DNA from 3 places in the Candidatus Villigracilis affinis genome. Region 2 is predicted to be linked to each of the others. Evidence: riboswitches for the same ligand, from Rfam matches in the RefSeq annotation. Region 2 holds a riboswitch; each other region holds the start of a gene.
The links. Region 2 has a riboswitch for S-adenosylmethionine ahead of IPI86_RS18680 (O-acetylhomoserine aminocarboxypropyltransferase/cysteine synthase family protein). Riboswitches for the same ligand answer to the same signal wherever they lie in the genome.
Positions count from the first base shown of each region.

Region 1 (5,829 bases), on a different contig from region 2:
AAACACGGCGAAGAACAATACCAGATAGTAAACGCCCACCCGGAACATCTTGACGAATTCTGGCAAGTAGTGGATTTGTTTACCCTAGGGATCGAAGCTTTGGTAAACGGCGAAGGCGATACGGTTCGAATTACAGAGGAGCAGATAAACAGGTTGAAAGAGGAATGGGAATGGGAAGCTCAATTTGCAAGTGAATCATTTCGGGAAGATATAGAAAAGGAATTGGAACGATTTCCACTTGATAATTTCGTTGGAATGACAGTGAGTGAAGCTTGGGGTGTTATCGATTCGAGTTGGTCATCTGATCCTCCAGCTACAGTGGAGACTGCGCCTGCTGTAGTAGTTACAGCAACTCCGTTTCCCAAATGCTATTTCCTACCAGATTCAGACTGCTCGACAAAGTTACCAATCGTTCCCAACACGAACGATTTATGGGTGTATCATAATTCAAACAAGATATACTTTGAAGCCCCTGGCAATTGGAATATTCAAAAAGGAGTAGCTGGCCCAGAAGTATTTTATTTTTACATGATTCCTCCCCCAGAATCCCCCGAAGACTCGAGAATAAAAGGCATCAGCCTTATTATTTCCAATCTTGTGATTAATAACTCAGACCCGGATGAATTTCTCAGGTTTCCCCAAATGGTGTTTACGCAGCCTATTTCCCAATGGGAAAATCTCATATCCCATACAAGAACCTCCGAACCTCAAAGTTTTGATACGCACTGGAAGCAGTCTGTATATCTGATTGATTTTCAAGGCATTGAGATTTTATGGAAAGAACCATCCATCTTCCTGGAAGCATTTCTCTACAACAAAGACGAACAAATTGCAATCTTCTTGTTAGAGGAGTTTCAAGACCCAAAGGTCGTCGAACTAATAGACAATCCAAGTCTTGTTGAAAACTTTTCGCCAAGTTTTCAACACATTATGGAAAGTATTCAACTTTGGAAACCATAAAACCATTCCAATTGTCATCAATTTGATTGCGCATAAAAATGAAACCATTTAATGCAGAAAGATCGCGCCTGCCAATCCCGCTTTCGGCGGCGATGATTTGACCGACCTTTACATCACGAACATAATTGGAAACAGCGTGAGCAGAATACGTAACATCCCAGCGGGGCAAAGACTGTATCATCAAATTTGATTGTTAATATCATTGCAAGGCGGAGCAGTTCCGCCGAAGCAATCTTTTAATTACAGCGCACCGCCCATAGCCCGGAGATCGCCACGCCGCCGGAAGAACATCGGCGGCTCGCGATGACATGTTGAAAACGAAATCCCTTTATAATGACCATATGAATCAGATAGTGGCAATTATCGGCGGCGGGCCTGCAGGGTTGATGGCGGCAGAGGTTTTGAGTGGAAATGGTGTGCAGGTGGATGTCTACGATTCCATGCCATCGCTGGGGCGGAAATTTCTGATGGCGGGCAAAAGCGGATTGAATCTCACGCACGCAGAGCCGTTCGAGAAATTCGTTTCACGCTATGGAAATCGAAAAAATGAAGTGGAAAAGTGGTTATCTGATTTCACGCCCGATGACCTGCGCGAGTGGGCGCGCGGACTCGGGGTGGAAACTTTCGTTGGTACATCGGGTCGAGTCTTTCCGAAAGAGATGAAGGCCAGCCCCCTGCTGCGGGCTTGGTTGAAACGGCTGGGCGATGCGGGAGTCAATTTTCATTTGCGGCACAGGTGGGTTGGAGCAATCACCGCCGGGGACAGTGGCGGGAGCATCATTAAATTTGAAACGCCCGGGGACGAAAAAACTGTCCATGCCGATGCGGTGATTCTGGCGCTTGGCGGGGGCAGTTGGGCAAGACTCGGCTCGGACGGCGTATGGGTCAATTGGTTGAAGCAGGCCGGGGTTAAGGTCGAAACGTTGAAACCATCCAATTGCGGATTTGATGTGGCGTGGAGTCCGCATTTTCGGGAGCGATTCGATGGTCAGCCGCTGAAATCGATTGTGTTGTCATTTGGGTCGTTCCATCAACAGGGTGAATTCATTGTGACGAAGGAAGGCGTGGAGGGGAGTTTGATCTACGCTGCTTCGGCGCCGCTCCGTGATGCGATCGAAGTCAATGGCAAGGCAGTCCTTGAATTGGACATGACACCTGACAGGTCACACGAGTGGCTGGTAGAAAGATTATCAAAACCGCGCGGCTCGCGTTCGATGTCGAGTCATCTTGAAAAGACGGTGGGGTTGAAAGGCGTGAAGGTGGGGCTGCTGCATGAGTTCATGCCAAAAGAGGAATTTTCAAATGCAGAACGGTTGGCGGCTTTCATCAAACACATGCCCATCCCATTGATCGCGACACGTCCGCTGGATGAGGCGATCAGTTCCGCTGGCGGCGTGATGTTCGAATCGCTGGATGAACATTTGATGCTTCGCGAACTCCCAGGGATCTTTTGCGCAGGCGAGATGCTCGATTGGGAAGCGCCGACAGGAGGCTATTTATTGACCGCCTGTTTCGCCAGTGGACGCAAAGCAGGAAACAGCGCAATGGCATGGATAAAAGCTCATCAATAATTCCAGAAACTCTTTGAAAAGGAGAGAATATGAACAAGGATAAACGCGCGGAATTGCTAAAAGATGAATACATCATGCTGCAACATTTCTACGAAGACATGGACAGCAAAGGGTTGAACATCAAGAATTGGGCGATCACGGTCGCACTCGCAACGATCGGCGCTGGATTCCTGTACAAGAACAGCGTTTTGTTCCTTATTGCTTTTGGCGCCTCGATTGTGTTTTGGTTTCTTGAAGGTCACTGGCGGGGTTTATCTCATTTCTTTTCGACGCGGATTCAGGAAATCGAAAAGATCATCCGGGAGGAAAAGCATGGTGAAGCGATACCGCTTCAGACCTACGCAAGCTGGTCAAAGGAATATAATGCAAAAGGCGACCAGACCATCAAGTACATGCAAAAAGTGAATGTTGCAATTCCACATGTGTTTATTGCGCTGCTCAGTCTTGTATTATTTATTCTGGGTTTGTACGGTGTACTATGAATTGTTATAAAGAGAAAGAGACGCCGCGAAAATTTTTGAGTTGACATGCCCTATTCGCTATGATATAAAAACGAAAACAATATTTTAGCTGTACTCATCCAGAGAGGCTGAGGGACCGACCCTTTGAAGCCTCGGCAACCGTTCAAGCGGTGCCAACTTCGGCAGACCGTAAACGAGTCTGGTAGATGAGAGATGATATGTGTCTCGCATGTCGCCTCTCACAATGAGAGGCGTTTTTATTATGTCGTTGAGAGGAAGGCGTTTTGCCTTACGAAGCAATGACACGGAGAATTTAAAATGGAAATCGGCGAAACAATTTACGTCACCACCCGCGAGGAATTCCGCGAATGGCTGGAAAAGAATCACAAGACCTGCAAAGAGATCTGGTTGATCCAGTACAAGAAATTCACCCAGAAGCCATCCATCCCTTATGTGGATGCGGTGGAGGAAGCCATTTGCTTCGGCTGGATCGACGGCTTCGAAAAAGGCATGGACGATCAACGCTATGCAAAACGCTTCTCGCCGCGCAGGCAGAAATCCATTTGGACAGATGCGAACATCGAGCGGGCGCGAAAAATGATGGAAGAAGGAAAAATGACCGCAGCCGGGCGAGTACTGTTACCAAAAGGAATCTAAATATGCACGAAGATATTTTGAATATCCAGCAATTGGTCGCCCGTTTCGCCAATAGCTTCGACATGAAAGATTGGGATGGATTGCAGGCCTGTTTCACCGAATCACTTTACACCGATTACTCCGACCTGCGCGGCACGCCGCCCGAAACCATCTCAGCCAGTGAGTATGTAAGACTCCGCCGCGAGTCGCTTGACCACTTGAAACTTCATCACCTGGTCGGGAATTACGAGGTTACCTTCCCCGATTTCGATGCCGCCGCCTGCCGCGCCTCAATGGTGGTTTGGAGAAGGTCCGAAACAGAGGAATTCACCACCCACTGCATGTATGATTTCCAGCTTGCAAGGCAATGGGGGGCATGGAAGATCAGCGGCATTACGCAAAAAGTCTTGTGGAGCGAGGGCGTCTCATCCATTCATAAAGGGGCCAAAGCCTAGCCATGTATCGAAAAGGCTGGCGATATTATCGCAACGTGACCCTGCTGTGGATATTGTTTTTCGTCGTTCTCATGATCGGCGGCTACGCGTTGGAACACCCGCTGTATTGGACCCTGGTACTGTTTATATGGGTGCTCCGTTCGGCTTTCGGGAATGCCTTTCAATTTGCGCATCCATCCCGAAGATTCAACTGGGACAGCAAATCCAACCTGGTGTTCAAGGAAGTCACTTTCAAATCGCGTGACGGACTGACCCTCTTCGGGCGATTCCATGCTGGCAGAAATCGCGCCGTTATTATCCTGATCCACGGGTTGGGAGGCGCAGGCACCGACATGCTGGTCCATGCTTCATTTCTTGTCAACGCAGGCTACGGCGTATTCATGATCGACCTGCGCGCTCATGGCAGCAGCGACGGCGACACATCCACCTACGGCCTGCGCGAAGCAGACGATGTTGCAGGCGCGGTGGATTACCTGCTCAGCCGCGTGGATGTCAACGGGGCAAAGATCGGCGCGCTGGGGATTTCGCTCGGCGCACAAGCTGCCCTGCGCGGCGCGTTGAAAACAGACAAGATCCGCGCACTTGTCCTCGATGGTCTAAGCCCTGCCCGATTATCCGACCATGGCGGCTCCCCCAGATCCATACAGCGCTGGCTCAACCTGCCTTTCAACTGGCTGTACTATCGGATGTATGAATACATGATCCGCGGCAGGGATGCGGGTGTTTTGGAGGTGATCGGAAGAATCGCGCCTCGCCCCATCCTGCTGATTGCCAGCGGCTCGAAAGACATTTACTTCAGCCGATTATTTTACGAAGCAGCCAAAGACCCCCGCGAACGATGGGAAATCCACGACGGGCTTCACGGTGTGGCGCTTGCTGGCAACCCGCAGGAATATATTGATCGCGTGGTCGGCTTTTTCAACCGAACCCTGCCATGACCTGCCCCGAATGCGGCGCAGCAGACTGCGAATCCCGTTTTCATGAGTTCCTTGCCCTGGAATTCACAGATGCTGGCTACGGCATCGTCCATCACTTGACCGTAACCGTGTACATGCTCCAACACTCCAGCAGGTTGACTCGCGAAGGCTGGCTGCACGAGCGCGGATTACTACATGAATTCCTCGTGGAAAATAAGCCGCCTGCCTTCATTAGGAAACAGAACAAAGATTTGGTTGATAGTGGCAAGCGCACCTTCAAGATCAATTCAAGGGATGGTTTACCTGTTATAAATAAAACCTCGTGGACGAAGACCATTCTCGATGTCCGTGCGGAGAATACGGAAGTCTATTGCGCGGATGTGAACGCGTGGGCGAGGTCTGTGTTGGAAGATGCGGAAAGATTGGACTTGAAATTAAGTTTTGGAGAAACTAAACTTGCAAATAAAAAATATTTCAGTTGCCATTTCAAAAAGGCCATTTGATGTTCAGTATCAATTGAGCACCTTTGTCTGTTTAGTGTATTCAAATCAAGAGCATACAGGCAAGTGAAATGGAAGGATAGCCAATTGAAATTTCACCTGGAGTCTTACCAGTGTAATGATGCTAAGGCATGAGCAATGATACGCATACATTCACCCCATCCCCCGACGGTCATGACCTCGGGCAAACAGGTCTGAAGCACGGGGTTAAGGACCAATTTGATGAAATATTTTGAAAATTCTTCTCTACTATCAGTTAGGCAGAAGATATTGGAACAAAGTCATGAACGCTTTAAATGAAATACGTTTGTAATTGAAAACAAGCATTA
Region 1 is NZ_JADJKT010000029.1:102,284-108,112, reverse strand. It holds gene IPI86_RS14045 (hypothetical protein) at 1-960, shown strand, start outside; gene IPI86_RS14040 (TIGR03862 family flavoprotein) at 1,302-2,531, shown strand; gene IPI86_RS14035 (hypothetical protein) at 2,561-3,013, shown strand; SAM riboswitch class I at 3,105-3,205, shown strand; gene IPI86_RS14030 (hypothetical protein) at 3,311-3,649, shown strand; gene IPI86_RS14025 (nuclear transport factor 2 family protein) at 3,652-4,083, shown strand; gene IPI86_RS14020 (alpha/beta fold hydrolase) at 4,086-5,021, shown strand; gene IPI86_RS14015 (DUF5946 family protein) at 5,018-5,503, shown strand.
Region 1: another riboswitch for S-adenosylmethionine. It lies ahead of IPI86_RS14030 (hypothetical protein); the one in region 2 lies ahead of IPI86_RS18680 (O-acetylhomoserine aminocarboxypropyltransferase/cysteine synthase family protein).

Region 2 (5,829 bases):
TTTTTTGCACGTTCATGATGTGGGTGACTGGCAAGACCTGCGTACGAGACCCGTTTTACATTGGGATGACTTTCAAGAAATTCGGCGACCTGTTGTGCATTTTGCACATGACGTTCCATGCGCAGGGAGAGGGTATCGAGTCCTTGCAGGAGGAACCATGAAGCGATGGGTTGTTGCACGGTGCCGAAATCACGCAGGATGCCTGAACGCGCTTTGGAGATAAACGCCAGCGGACCAAAGTCATCGGCGTAGACAACGTCATGGTAGGGCAGGATCAGGCTCGGTGAAGTTTTGAAGCGCCCGCTCTTCCTCCAATTGAACTTGCCGCCGTCCACGATGATTCCACCCATGGTGGTGCCGTGCCCGCCGATGAATTTCGTCGTAGAGTGGGTGATGATGTCCGCGCCCCATTCGAAGGGACGACAGAGATATGGCGTGGCGAAGGTGTTGTCGATCATCAGCGGGATGCCGTGCTCGTGTGCGATTTTGGAAACTTCGTCGAAGGGGAAGATGTTGCCGAGCGGGTTGCTGATGGTTTCGCCGTAGATTATTTTTGTGTTCGGCTGAATGGCGCGGCGGAAATTTTCTGGATCGTTGGGGTCAACCAATGTGACCTTGATGCCGAGTTTCGGAAATGTAGATTTGAATTGTGTGACCGTGCCGCCATACAGTGTGGATGTGGAAACGATGTGGTCGCCCGCTTCGCAAATGGTGAGGATGGCAGTGGCTTGCGCCGCATGACCTGAACCAACTTCCACGGCGCCAACTCCGCCTTCGAGGGATGTAATGCGTTTCTCAAAGACGTTACTCGTGGGGTTCGAGATGCGCGTGTAAATGTTGCCGCTCTCTTGTAGCGCAAAGAGTCTCGCGGCGCGGTCTGTGCTTTGCAGGTCGTAGGCAGTGGTTTGATAGATGGGAACGGCGCGGCTGCCTGTGGCTGGGTCGGGAGTGTAGCCTTCGTGCAGTTGACGTGTGTTGAATCCGAACTTGCGGGGTGAGGTCATTTATTTCTCTTGGGGATTTCATTCGGGTCGAACGGTGTGGACTGATAGACATAATAGTTCAGCCAGTTCGCGTATAGCAAGTTGGCATGCCCGCGCCAGCGGACGTTGGGCATTTTGCTCGGGTCGTCGTTGGGATAATAATTTTTCGGCACGTGAATGGGCAGACCTTTATTCACGTCGCGGTCGTATTCGCCTTTGAGGGTGAGCGGGTCATATTCAGAGTGCCCCGTGATGTAAAGATTGCGTCCGTCTTTGTCACTGACGATGTACACGCCTGCATCCTCTGATTCAGCAAGGATCTGTAACTCGGAATGCTTCTCAATATCTTCGCGGCGGATTTCGGTGTGACGGGAGTGCGGGGCGAGGAAAATGTCATCGAAGCCGCGCATCAGGCTTTCGGTCCGATTTAAGAGACGGTGCTCAAAGACACCGAACATCTTGCGGGGCAGGTCGTATTTTGGGATCCCGTATTTGTGATACAAGCCCGCTTGCGCTCCCCAGCAAATGTGAAATGTGGATTCAACATTCGTCTCCGACCAGTCCATGATGCGTTTGAGTTCCTGCCAGTAATCCACATCTTCGAAGGGCATTTGTTCCACAGGCGCGCCAGTGATGATGAGACCATCGAATTTTTGATCCTTCACATCATCGAAAGTCACATAATGCTCAAGCAAGTGATCGGCATCGGTGTTCTTGGATTCATGCGTGGCGGTGTTGAGTAAAGTGACTTCCACCTGTAATGCCGAATTGGAAAGCAGGCGCAGGATCTGTGTTTCAGTAGAAATCTTGGTAGGCATCAAGTTCAGAATGGCAACACGCAAAGCGCGGATGTCCTGATGAATGGCACGGTCTTCGTCCATGATGAAGATGTTCTCGTTTTCGAGAGTGGTACGAGCGGGAAGGGTGGTTGGAATTTTTACGGGCATAAAGGATGAATTATGAAGGATGAAGGATGAGGACAAAGGACAAAATTTCATCCTTCATCCTTCCGCCTTCATCCTTATGAATTTAAGGCCTGCTCCAGATCCCACTTGATGTCTTCGAAGTCTTCGAGACCAATGCTCAAGCGGATGAAATCGGGGCTGACGCCAGCGGAGACTTGTTGCTCGTCACTGAGCTGGCTGTGCGTCGTGGTGGCGGGGTGAATGGCGAGACTGCGCGCATCACCGACGTTGGCGAGGTGGCTGAAGAGTTGCAGGCTTTCGATGAATTTCTTGCCTGCTTCTGCGCCGCCTTTGATGCCAAATCCGAGAATTGCGCCTGCGCCCTTGGGAAGATACTTCTTGGCGCGAGCGTAATCGGGGTGGCTCTTGAGGCCAGGGTATTTGACCCAGCTAACTTTGGGATGAGCCTCAAGATATTCGGCAACAGCTTGCGTGTTCTGCACGTGACGGTCAATGCGCAGGTTGAGGGTTTCGAGTCCGAGCAGGGTCTGCCATGCGTTGAACGGAGATTGGCAGGCGCCGAGATCGCGCAGAACTTGCACGCGCGCTTTGATCGCAAATGGGGGAAGTCCCGCCGCGGCGATGGAGGAATATACGAGTCCATGATACGAAGGATCGGGCGTGTTGAAATTCTCGAACTTGCCGTTGCTCCAATCGTAGTTGCCGCCGTCCACGATGATGCCGCCAATGGATGTGCCGTTGCCTGTGATGAACTTGGTGGTCGAGTGGGTGATGACGTGCGCGCCATATTCGAACGGGCGGAAAAGATACGGAGTGGCAAAGGTGTTGTCGATGAACAAGATCAGTTTGTGCTTGTTCGCGATCTCGGATACTTCTTCAAACGGGAAGACGGAAATATCGGGGTTGCCGAGAGTCTCACCGTAAATAATTTTCGTGTTCGGCTGAATGGCCGCTTCAAAATTCTTCGGGTCGCTTGGGTCAACAAAAGTGACATTGATCCCCAGCTTGGGCAGGGTGTAGGCGAACTGGTTGTACGTGCCGCCATACAAACGGGATGACGAAACGATATGGTCGCCTGCGCTGCACAAAGTGAAAATTGCCTGTGCCTGTGCGGCATGTCCAGAGCTTGCGGCCAGAGCGGCAACGCCGCCTTCGAGTGCGGCAATGCGCTGTTCAAGCACATCGGTGGTCGGGTTCATCAAGCGGGTGTAAATATTTCCCAGCTCTTTGAGCGCGAACAAATTTGCGGCATGTTCAGTGTTCTTGAACTGATAGCTCGTTGTTTGGTACAACGGCACGGCGCGGCTGCCAGTGGTGGCATCTGGTGAATAGCCCGCATGTAACTGGCGGGTTGCGAAACCTAACTTGCGATCTTTGATTGTGGACATTTGAGTTATCTCCTCTTGAATAATGTTTACCCGCCCTTCAGAAGAGATTAAAAAAAAAAATAACCTCTTCTGAAAGTACAAGAAGAGGTATACGTCTATACCGTCCTCTCATCTTCCAGATATGAATGACGTTTTGCTGTCATTCCTATTTGCCGAATTTGGCACCATAACTTTTGTTTGGTTGCCGAAGCTTCAAAGGGTCGGTCCCTCAGCTTCTCTGGATAAGAGCGAATATTTAATTTCGCCGTTTATATCACGGCGTTTGTGAATGTGTCAAGCGATTGAACAGATTAACGTGTTACCCGTTTGGGTACTCTTTATAAAAGATTTTCATTCACAAGCAGCTCCGCATTGTAAATGGATGCACCCGCCGCGCCGCGAATCGTGTTGTGTGAAAGTACAACGAATTTAAGATCAAGGATTGGATCGCGCCTCACGCGGCCGACTACTGTCGTCATGCCTTTGCCTGTTAATCGGTCGAGTCTTGGCTGGGGCCTATCCGCCTCATCCTTAACCTCGATAACTGGTTTGGGCGTCGAAGGCAGATTCCTCGCTGACGGTTTTGCGGCATAGTCGCGTAACGCTTGAATCGCAACTTCTGGCTCAACGGGTTTGTCCAATGCCACGCTCGCACAGACGGTGTGACCATCGATCACAGCCACGCGATTTGTGTGCGCGCTGAATGTGATATTTGCCATATCAATTTTGCTTTCGTTGAATTTGCCCAGCATCTTGCGCGGTTCCCATTCCACTTTTTCTTCTTCGCCGCCATTGCCCACGTTGGGGATGACATTGTCCATGATGTCGAGCGATGGCACGCCAGGGTAGCCCGCGCCCGAAAGCGCCTGTAACGAAACCATGAATACTTTCTTCACGCCAAAGGACTCATCCAATGCCTTGAGCGCAATTGTGAGTCCTGTGCTCGTGCAATTGGGATTCGTGACAATGCATCCGCTCCAGCCGTTGTTCTTGCGCTGCTGCTTGACCAGTTGAATATGCTCCGCGTTGATCTCAGGCAGCAGCAACGGCACATCCTCTCCGCGCCGATACGATGACGCATTTGAGCAGACTGCCGCGCCTGCTTTTGCGAAGGCGGGTTCGAGTTCATTCGCGATTTCTGTGTGCAAAGCAGAGAAAACGATCTTCGCTTGCACCGCATCCGTATTGGCAGGGACAACGATCATATCCCGCGCATACGCAGGCATGGGGTCATCCAACACCCAGCGGGCGGCTTTGGAATACGGCTGCCCAACGGAACGGTCTGATGCGGCGAGTGCCACCACCTTGAACCACGGATGATTATCGAGCAAAGAAATAAATCGCTGGCCGACAGAACCTGTCGCGCCGAGAATTGCTACGGGGATTTGAGATTGGGACATGCGGACTCCTAGTGTTTGAAAGTTTGAATGTTTAAAGGTTTGAAGGTTTTGTAACGTTCTAACGTGCAAACTTGTTAACTTGCAACAATAAGTTCATGCAACGCCTTGACCGCATTTTCCGTATCCACTGCATCAACAACGAGAGAGATGGATACTTCGGATGAGCCCTGCGCAATGGCGAGGACGTTCACGCCGTCATTGCCGAGTTTGCTGAACACTCTGCCCGAAACCCCAGGTGTGTGACGCATCCCTGCGCCGACGACTGTGATGATGGATACATCTTCTGTGGCCCAGACGCGGTCGATGTCATCGTCTTCGATTTCAACGGCGAAGGCTTTTTCAAGAGATGATAATACAGTAGGGGCGAGCTCCGAAGGTACCGCAAAACAAATGGATTGTTCTGACGACGCTTGCGTGATGAGAGGAACGCTTGTGCCTGTGGAGGCTACCGCTCCAAACGCGCGCGCCGCCACACCAGGGACACCCAGCATACCGCGACCTTCAATGGTGATCAGTCTCTGCTTGCGGATAGCCGTCACAGCTTTGATGACTTTGCCTTCCACTTTGCCGTTGCTTTTGATGCTGGCGATCAGCCGCGTGCCGGGGTGACTGGGATTGAACGTGTTGCAAATGCGCAATCCAATTCCTGCATCCAGCACAGGACGGATGGTTTTGGGATGCAGAACTTTCGCGCCATAATAAGCAAGTTCTGCGATTTCGCTGTAGTTGATCTCAGGCAGCGTCACCGCTTCTGGCACAATGCGCGGATCGGTGGTCATCACGCCGTCCACATCCGTCCAGATCCAGACATCGTCAGCGGGGAGGACAGCGCCGATGATGGCGGCAGAATAGTCCGAGCCGCCGCGCCCGAGCGTGGTGATTGCGCCTTCGGGGGTTGCGCCGATAAAACCAGTTGTGATCGGGATAATTCCTTCGTCCATTAATGGATTTAATAGCCCCGTGTTTTTCGGTTGTTGCTTTGAAATCGGGATGTGCATTTTGGTAATGCGCGTTGGTGACCACGAACTCGGTGGATACAATGGCTTTCGCTTTTATCTCCAGCATCATTCACGACCGCACCCAACAAGTAGACACTCATTCGTTCTCCGAGCGATGCCACCGCATCCATTGCCCGTGGACTGGCTTCGCCAAG
Region 2 is NZ_JADJKT010000036.1:756,686-762,514, reverse strand. It holds gene IPI86_RS18690 (O-acetylhomoserine aminocarboxypropyltransferase/cysteine synthase family protein) at 1-1,004, opposite strand, end outside; gene metA (homoserine O-succinyltransferase) at 1,001-1,930, opposite strand; gene IPI86_RS18680 (O-acetylhomoserine aminocarboxypropyltransferase/cysteine synthase family protein) at 2,005-3,297, opposite strand; SAM riboswitch class I at 3,403-3,525, opposite strand; gene asd (aspartate-semialdehyde dehydrogenase) at 3,615-4,676, opposite strand; gene IPI86_RS18670 (aspartate kinase) at 4,751-5,617, opposite strand; gene IPI86_RS18665 (hypothetical protein) at 5,626-5,829, opposite strand, start outside.

Region 3 (5,829 bases), on a different contig from region 2:
GTTTGCCACGAGGTCATAATGAACCGAGAGTCTGGGGGAGAATAATTGGGGTCGCTCATTATGTATGCAGTATCTATTGCATCATGCCATTCAGAACAGTCAATTCCAGCACAAACTGCGTAACGACATCCAGATGAAATTATCCAATTGGCTATCGCTTCCATTTCACTGTCGCCTGTATTCTCTTGATTTGAATACACTAAACAGACATAAGGTGCTTCAATTTTGATACTTGAAACATCAAATGGTCTTTTTGAAATGGCAACTGAAATATTTCTTGTTTGCAAGTTTAGTTTCTCCAAAACTTAATTTCAGACGTCCAATCTTTCTGCATCTTCTAACACAGCCTTCGCCCACGTGAACACATCCGCGCAATAAACTTCCGCATTCTCGGCGCGGACATTGAGAATCGTCTTCGTCCACGTGGATTTATTTATAACAGGTAAACCATCCCTTGAATTGATCTTGAAGGTGCGCTTGCCACTATCAACCAAATCTTTGTTCTGTTTCCTAATGAAGGCAGGCGGCTTATTTTCCACGAGGAATTCATGTAGTAATCCGCGCTCGTGCAGCCAGCCTTCGCGAGTCAACCTGCTGGAGTGCTGAAGCACGTACGCAGTGACTGTCAAGTGATGGACGATGCTGTAGCCAGCATCTGTGAATTCCAGGGCAAGGAACTCATGAAAACGGGATTCGCAGTCCGCTGCGCCGCATTCGGGGGGCAGGTCACGGCAGGGTTCGGTTGAAAAGCCGACCACGCGATCAATATATTCCTGCGGGTTGCCAGCAAGCGCCACACCGTGAAGCCCGTCTGGATTTCCCATCGTTCGCGGGGGTCTTTGGCTGCTTCGTAAAATAATCGGCTGAAGTAAATGTCTTTCGAGCCGCTGGCAATCAGCAGGATGGGCCGAGGCGCGATTCTTCCGATCACCTCCAAAACACCCGCATCCCTGCCGCGGATCATATATTCATACATCCGATAGTACAGCCAGTTGAAAGGCAGGTTGAGCCAGCGCTGTATGGATCTGGGGGAGCCGCCATGGTCGGATAATCGGGCAGGGCTTAGACCATCGAGGACAAGTGCACGGATCTTGTCTGTTTTCAACGCGCCGCGCAGGGCAGCTTGTGCGCCGAGCGAAATCCCCAGCGCGCCGATCTTTGCCCCCGTTGACATCCACGCGGCTGAGCAGGTAATCCACCGCGCCTGCAACATCGCTCTGCTTCGCGCAGGCCGTAGGTGGATGTGTCGCCGTCGCTGCTGCCATGAGCGCGCAGGTCGATCATGGATCACGCCGTAGCCTGCGTTGACAAGAAATGAAGCATGGACCAGCATGTCGGTGCCTGCGCCTCCCAACCCGTGGATCAGGATAATAACGGCGCGATTTCTGCCAGCATGGAATCGCCCGAAGAGGGGTCAGTCCGTCACGCGATTTGAAAGTGATCCTTGAACACCAGGTTGGATTTGCTGTCCCAGTTGAATCTTCGGGATGGATGCGCAAATTGAAAGGCATTCCCGAAAGCCGAACGGAGCACCCATATAAACAGTACTAGGGTCCAATACAGCGGGTGTTCCAACGCGTAGCCGCCGATCATAAGAACGACGAAAACAATATCCACAGCAGGGTCACGTTGCGATAATATCGCCAGCCTTTTCGATACATGGCTAGGCTTTGGGCCCTTTATGAATGGATGAGACGCCCTCGCTCCACAAGACTTTTTGCGTAATGCCGCTGATCTTCCATGCCCCCCATTGCCTTGCAAGCTGGAAATCATACATGCAGTGGGTGGTGAATTCCTCTGTTTCGGACCTTCTCCAAACCACCATTGAGGCGCGGCAGGCGGCGGCATCGAAATCGGGGAAGATAACCTCATAATTCCCGACCACGTGATGAAGTTTCAAGTGGTCAAGCGACCTCGCGGCGGAGTCTTACATACTCACTGGCTGAGATGGTTTCGGGCGGCGTGCCGCGCAGGTCGGAGTAATCGGTGTAAAGTGATTCGGTGAAACAGGCCTGCAATCCATCCCAATCTTTCACGTCGAAGCTGTTGGCAAAGCGAGCGATCAATTGCTGGATATTCAAAATATCTTCGTGCATATTTAGATTCCTTTTGGTAACAGTACTCGCCCGGCTGCGGTCATTTTTCCTTCTTCCATCATTTTTCGCGCCCGCTCGATATTCGCATCTGTCCAAATGGATTTCTGCCTGCGCGGCGAGAAGCGTTTTGCATAGCGTTGATCATCCATGCCTTTTTCGAAGCCGTCGATCCAGCCAAAGCAAATCGCTTCCTCCACCGCATCCACATATGGGATGGATGGCTTTTGGGTGAATTTCTTGTACTGGATCAACCAGATCTCTTTGCAGGTCTTGTGATTCTTTTCCAGCCATTCGCGGAATTCCTCGCGGGTGGTGACGTAAATTGTTTCGCCGATTTCCATTTAGGTTCTCCGTGTCATTGCTTCGTCAGGCAGAACGCCTTCCTTTCAACGACATAATAAAACGCCTCTCATTGTGAGAGGCGACATGCGAGACACATATCATCTCTCATCTACCAGACTCGTTTACGGTCTGCCGAAGTTGGCACCGCTTGAACGGTTGCCGAGGCTTCAAAGGGTCGGTCCCTCAGCCTCTCTGGATGAGTACAGCTAAAATATTGTTTTCGTTTTTATATCATAGCGAATAGGGCATGTCAACTCAAAAATTTTCGTGGCGTCTCTTTCTCTTTATAATGATTCACAGTACGCCGTACAAACCCAGAATAAATAATACAAGACTGAGCAGCGCAATAAACACATGTGGAATTGCAACATTCACTTTTTGCATGTACTTGATGGTCTGGTCGCCTTTTGCGCTGTACTCCTTTGACCAGCTTGCGTAGGTCTGAAGCGGTATCGCTTCACCGTGCTTTTCCTCCCGGATGATCTTTTCGATTTCCTGAATCCGCGTCGAAAAGAAATGAGATAAACCCCGCCAGTGACCTTCAAGAAACCAAAACACGATCGAGGCGCCAAAAGCAATGAGGAACAAAACACTGTTCTTGTACAGGAATCCAGCGCCGATCGTTGCGAGTGCGACCGTGATCGCCCAATTCTTGATGTTCAACCCTTTGCTGTCCATGTCTTCGTAGAAATGTTGCAGCATGATGTATTCATCTTTTAGCAATTCCGCGCGTTTATCCTTGTTCATATTCTCTCCTTTTCAAAGGGTTATCTGGAATCATTGATGATCTTTTAGCCATGCCAGTGCGCTGTTTCCTGCTTTGCGTCCACTGGCGAAACAGGCGGTCAATAAATAGCCTCCCGTCGGCGCTTCCCAATCGAGCATCTCACCTGCGCAAAAGATCCCTGGGAGTTCGCGAAGCATCAAATGTTCATCCAGAGATTCGAACATCACGCCGCCAGCGGAACTGATCGCCTCATCCAGCGGACGTGTCGCGATCAATGGGATGGGCATGTGTTTGATGAAAGCCGCCAACCGTTCTGTGTTTGAAAATTCCTCTTTTGGCATGAACTCATGCAGCAGCCCCACCTTCACGCCTTTCAACCCCACCGTCTTTTCAAGATGACTCGACATCGAACGCGAGCCGCGCGGTTTTGATAATCTTTCAACCAGCCACTCGTGTGACCTGTCAGGTGTCATGTCCAATTCAAGGACTGCCTTGCCGTTGGCTTCGATCTCATCACGGAGCGGCGCCGAAGCAGCGTAGATCAAACTTCCCTCCACGCCTTCCTTCGTCACAATGAATTCACCCTGTTGATGGAACGACCCAAACGACAACACTACCGATTTCAGCGGCTGACCATCGAATCGCTCCCGAAAATGTGGACTCCATGTCACATCAAATCCGCAATTGGATGGTTTCAACGCTTCGACCTTAACCCCGGCCTGCTTCAACCAATGGACCCATACGCCGTCCGAGCCGAGTCTTGCCCAACTGCCCCCGCCAAGCGCCAGAATCACCGCATCGGCATGGACGGTTTTTTCGTCCTCGGGCGTTTCAAATTTAATGATGCTCCCACCGCCATCCCCGGCGATAATCCCTCCTACCCACCTGTGCCGCAAATGAAAATTGACTCCCGCATCGCCCAGCCGTTTCAACCATGCACGCAACAGCGGACTGGCCTTCATCTCTTTCGGAAAGACCCGCCCCGATGTGCCAACGAAAGTTTCCACCCCGAGTCCGCGCGCCCACTCGCGCAGGTCATCGGGCGTGAAATCGGATAACCACTTTTCCACTTCATTTTTTCGATTTCCATACCGTGAAACGAATTTTTCGAACGGCTCTGAGTGCGTGAGATTCAATCCGCTTTTGCCCGCCATCAGAAATTTCCGCCCCAGCGATGACATGGAATCATACACATCCACCTGCACGCCATGTCCGCTCAAAACCTCTGCCGCCATCAACCCTGCAGGCCCGCCGCCGATAATTGCCACTGAATCATTCATAAGTTCATTATAAAGAGAAAAACTCCCGATTGGGTCGGGAGTTTTGGCGAAAGTATCTATCCAGTTTTGATACTCCTGTGAGCCTGTGGGCCGTTTGGGGAGCTTCTTGTGCTGAACATCACCTGACCAGCCCGTCTCCATTTTTCTTATCCTACCTTCCCACACTCAAAACCCCGCCCAACGCGTTCAACTTCAAAGTCCATGTACTGCCGATCTGAAATTGTTGAAACTCGCTGACTGAGCCTGGTGAATAAGTAATTTCTCCCTTCGGGGTGCTGAAGGTGACAGTCAGGGTCGCCGACGCATTCCCGAGCCGCTGACCATTGAATACACTCGGCTCTGCATACTCTGGAAACAGGTCGCTGCCGCTCAAATCATACGATTGAATGGTCGCCCACTCATCAACGGTGTAACTGCAATAATCCTGGCTTTCGGTGCGGCACTCGGTCACAACCTCGGCGAAGCCATTGCCCCTATCCACGGTCTTGTCTTCACAGATTTCCTGGCTCTCCGTATGACACGAAACATCATACGCACCCGAGGGCGGGCTTCCACGCTCATTGGAATAATTCACCGCGCGGATCTCCTGCAAAGGAACGGAAGTCTGCCAGAAAACATCGGCCACGGTCCCCTCCACAGACTTGGATGGGAACACAAACAGGGCAAAGATTGCGATACAACACACCGCCAAAAACGCGCCGATGCCGCCGAACAAAAGCCAGTTTACCTTTTTAGGCTGAGCCTTTGCCGCAGGTGTCACTACTCCCGCCGCGGGAACTGGCTCAACGACTGTGCGTGGCAAAGGTGCGCCGCATTTGCCGCATACCCGTTCACTGCTCGGATTCTCAGCTCCGCAATTTTTACAGTTGATGATCTTTACAGCGGGAGCCGCCTGCAAAACCTGTCCCGCCTGTCTTGCCTTGCCTTCCTTCAAATCGCCGCCGCATTGCGAACAATTCGTCGCAGTGGCGGGGTTGCGCGTGCCGCAAAAACCGCAATGGATGTCTGCGCCTGCTTTTGCCGCGCTGGCAACCTTCTCATCGGTAATGATTTTTTCATCCGCTGCGCGCTGAAACTTGACATCATCAGGCTGGGGCGCTCCGCAAGCCTGACAAGTCTTCCTCGACCCCTTGTTGACGCCGTCGCAACTTGGGCAAACCCATTCAAGCTCAACGAAACCTTTACTTTGTTTTCTTTGCATCTCTCACTCCTTTATCCTTCGCGAGTGATTCTACAACAAAATTTTTTTATTGTGCGATGCCGTGCCATTTCAAAATATCATGAATGCGGGACTCGTGATTCGAATCAGGATAAGGCGACGGATCGCCCGCATCTTTTCTTAACGGAGAGTGGGTCAATGCGTCGAAAACAGCCATCGCCCCGT
Region 3 is NZ_JADJKT010000038.1:2,428-8,256, forward strand. It holds gene IPI86_RS20755 (hypothetical protein) at 1-287, opposite strand, end outside; gene IPI86_RS20760 (DUF5946 family protein) at 312-725, opposite strand; gene IPI86_RS20765 (hypothetical protein) at 626-1,333, opposite strand; gene IPI86_RS20770 (hypothetical protein) at 1,664-1,900, opposite strand; gene IPI86_RS20775 (nuclear transport factor 2 family protein) at 1,905-2,096, opposite strand; gene IPI86_RS20780 (hypothetical protein) at 2,099-2,437, opposite strand; SAM riboswitch class I at 2,541-2,641, opposite strand; gene IPI86_RS20785 (hypothetical protein) at 2,733-3,185, opposite strand; gene IPI86_RS20790 (TIGR03862 family flavoprotein) at 3,216-4,445, opposite strand; gene IPI86_RS20795 (zinc ribbon domain-containing protein) at 4,597-5,646, opposite strand; gene IPI86_RS20800 (histone deacetylase) at 5,693-5,829, opposite strand, start outside.
Region 3: another riboswitch for S-adenosylmethionine. It lies ahead of IPI86_RS20780 (hypothetical protein); the one in region 2 lies ahead of IPI86_RS18680 (O-acetylhomoserine aminocarboxypropyltransferase/cysteine synthase family protein).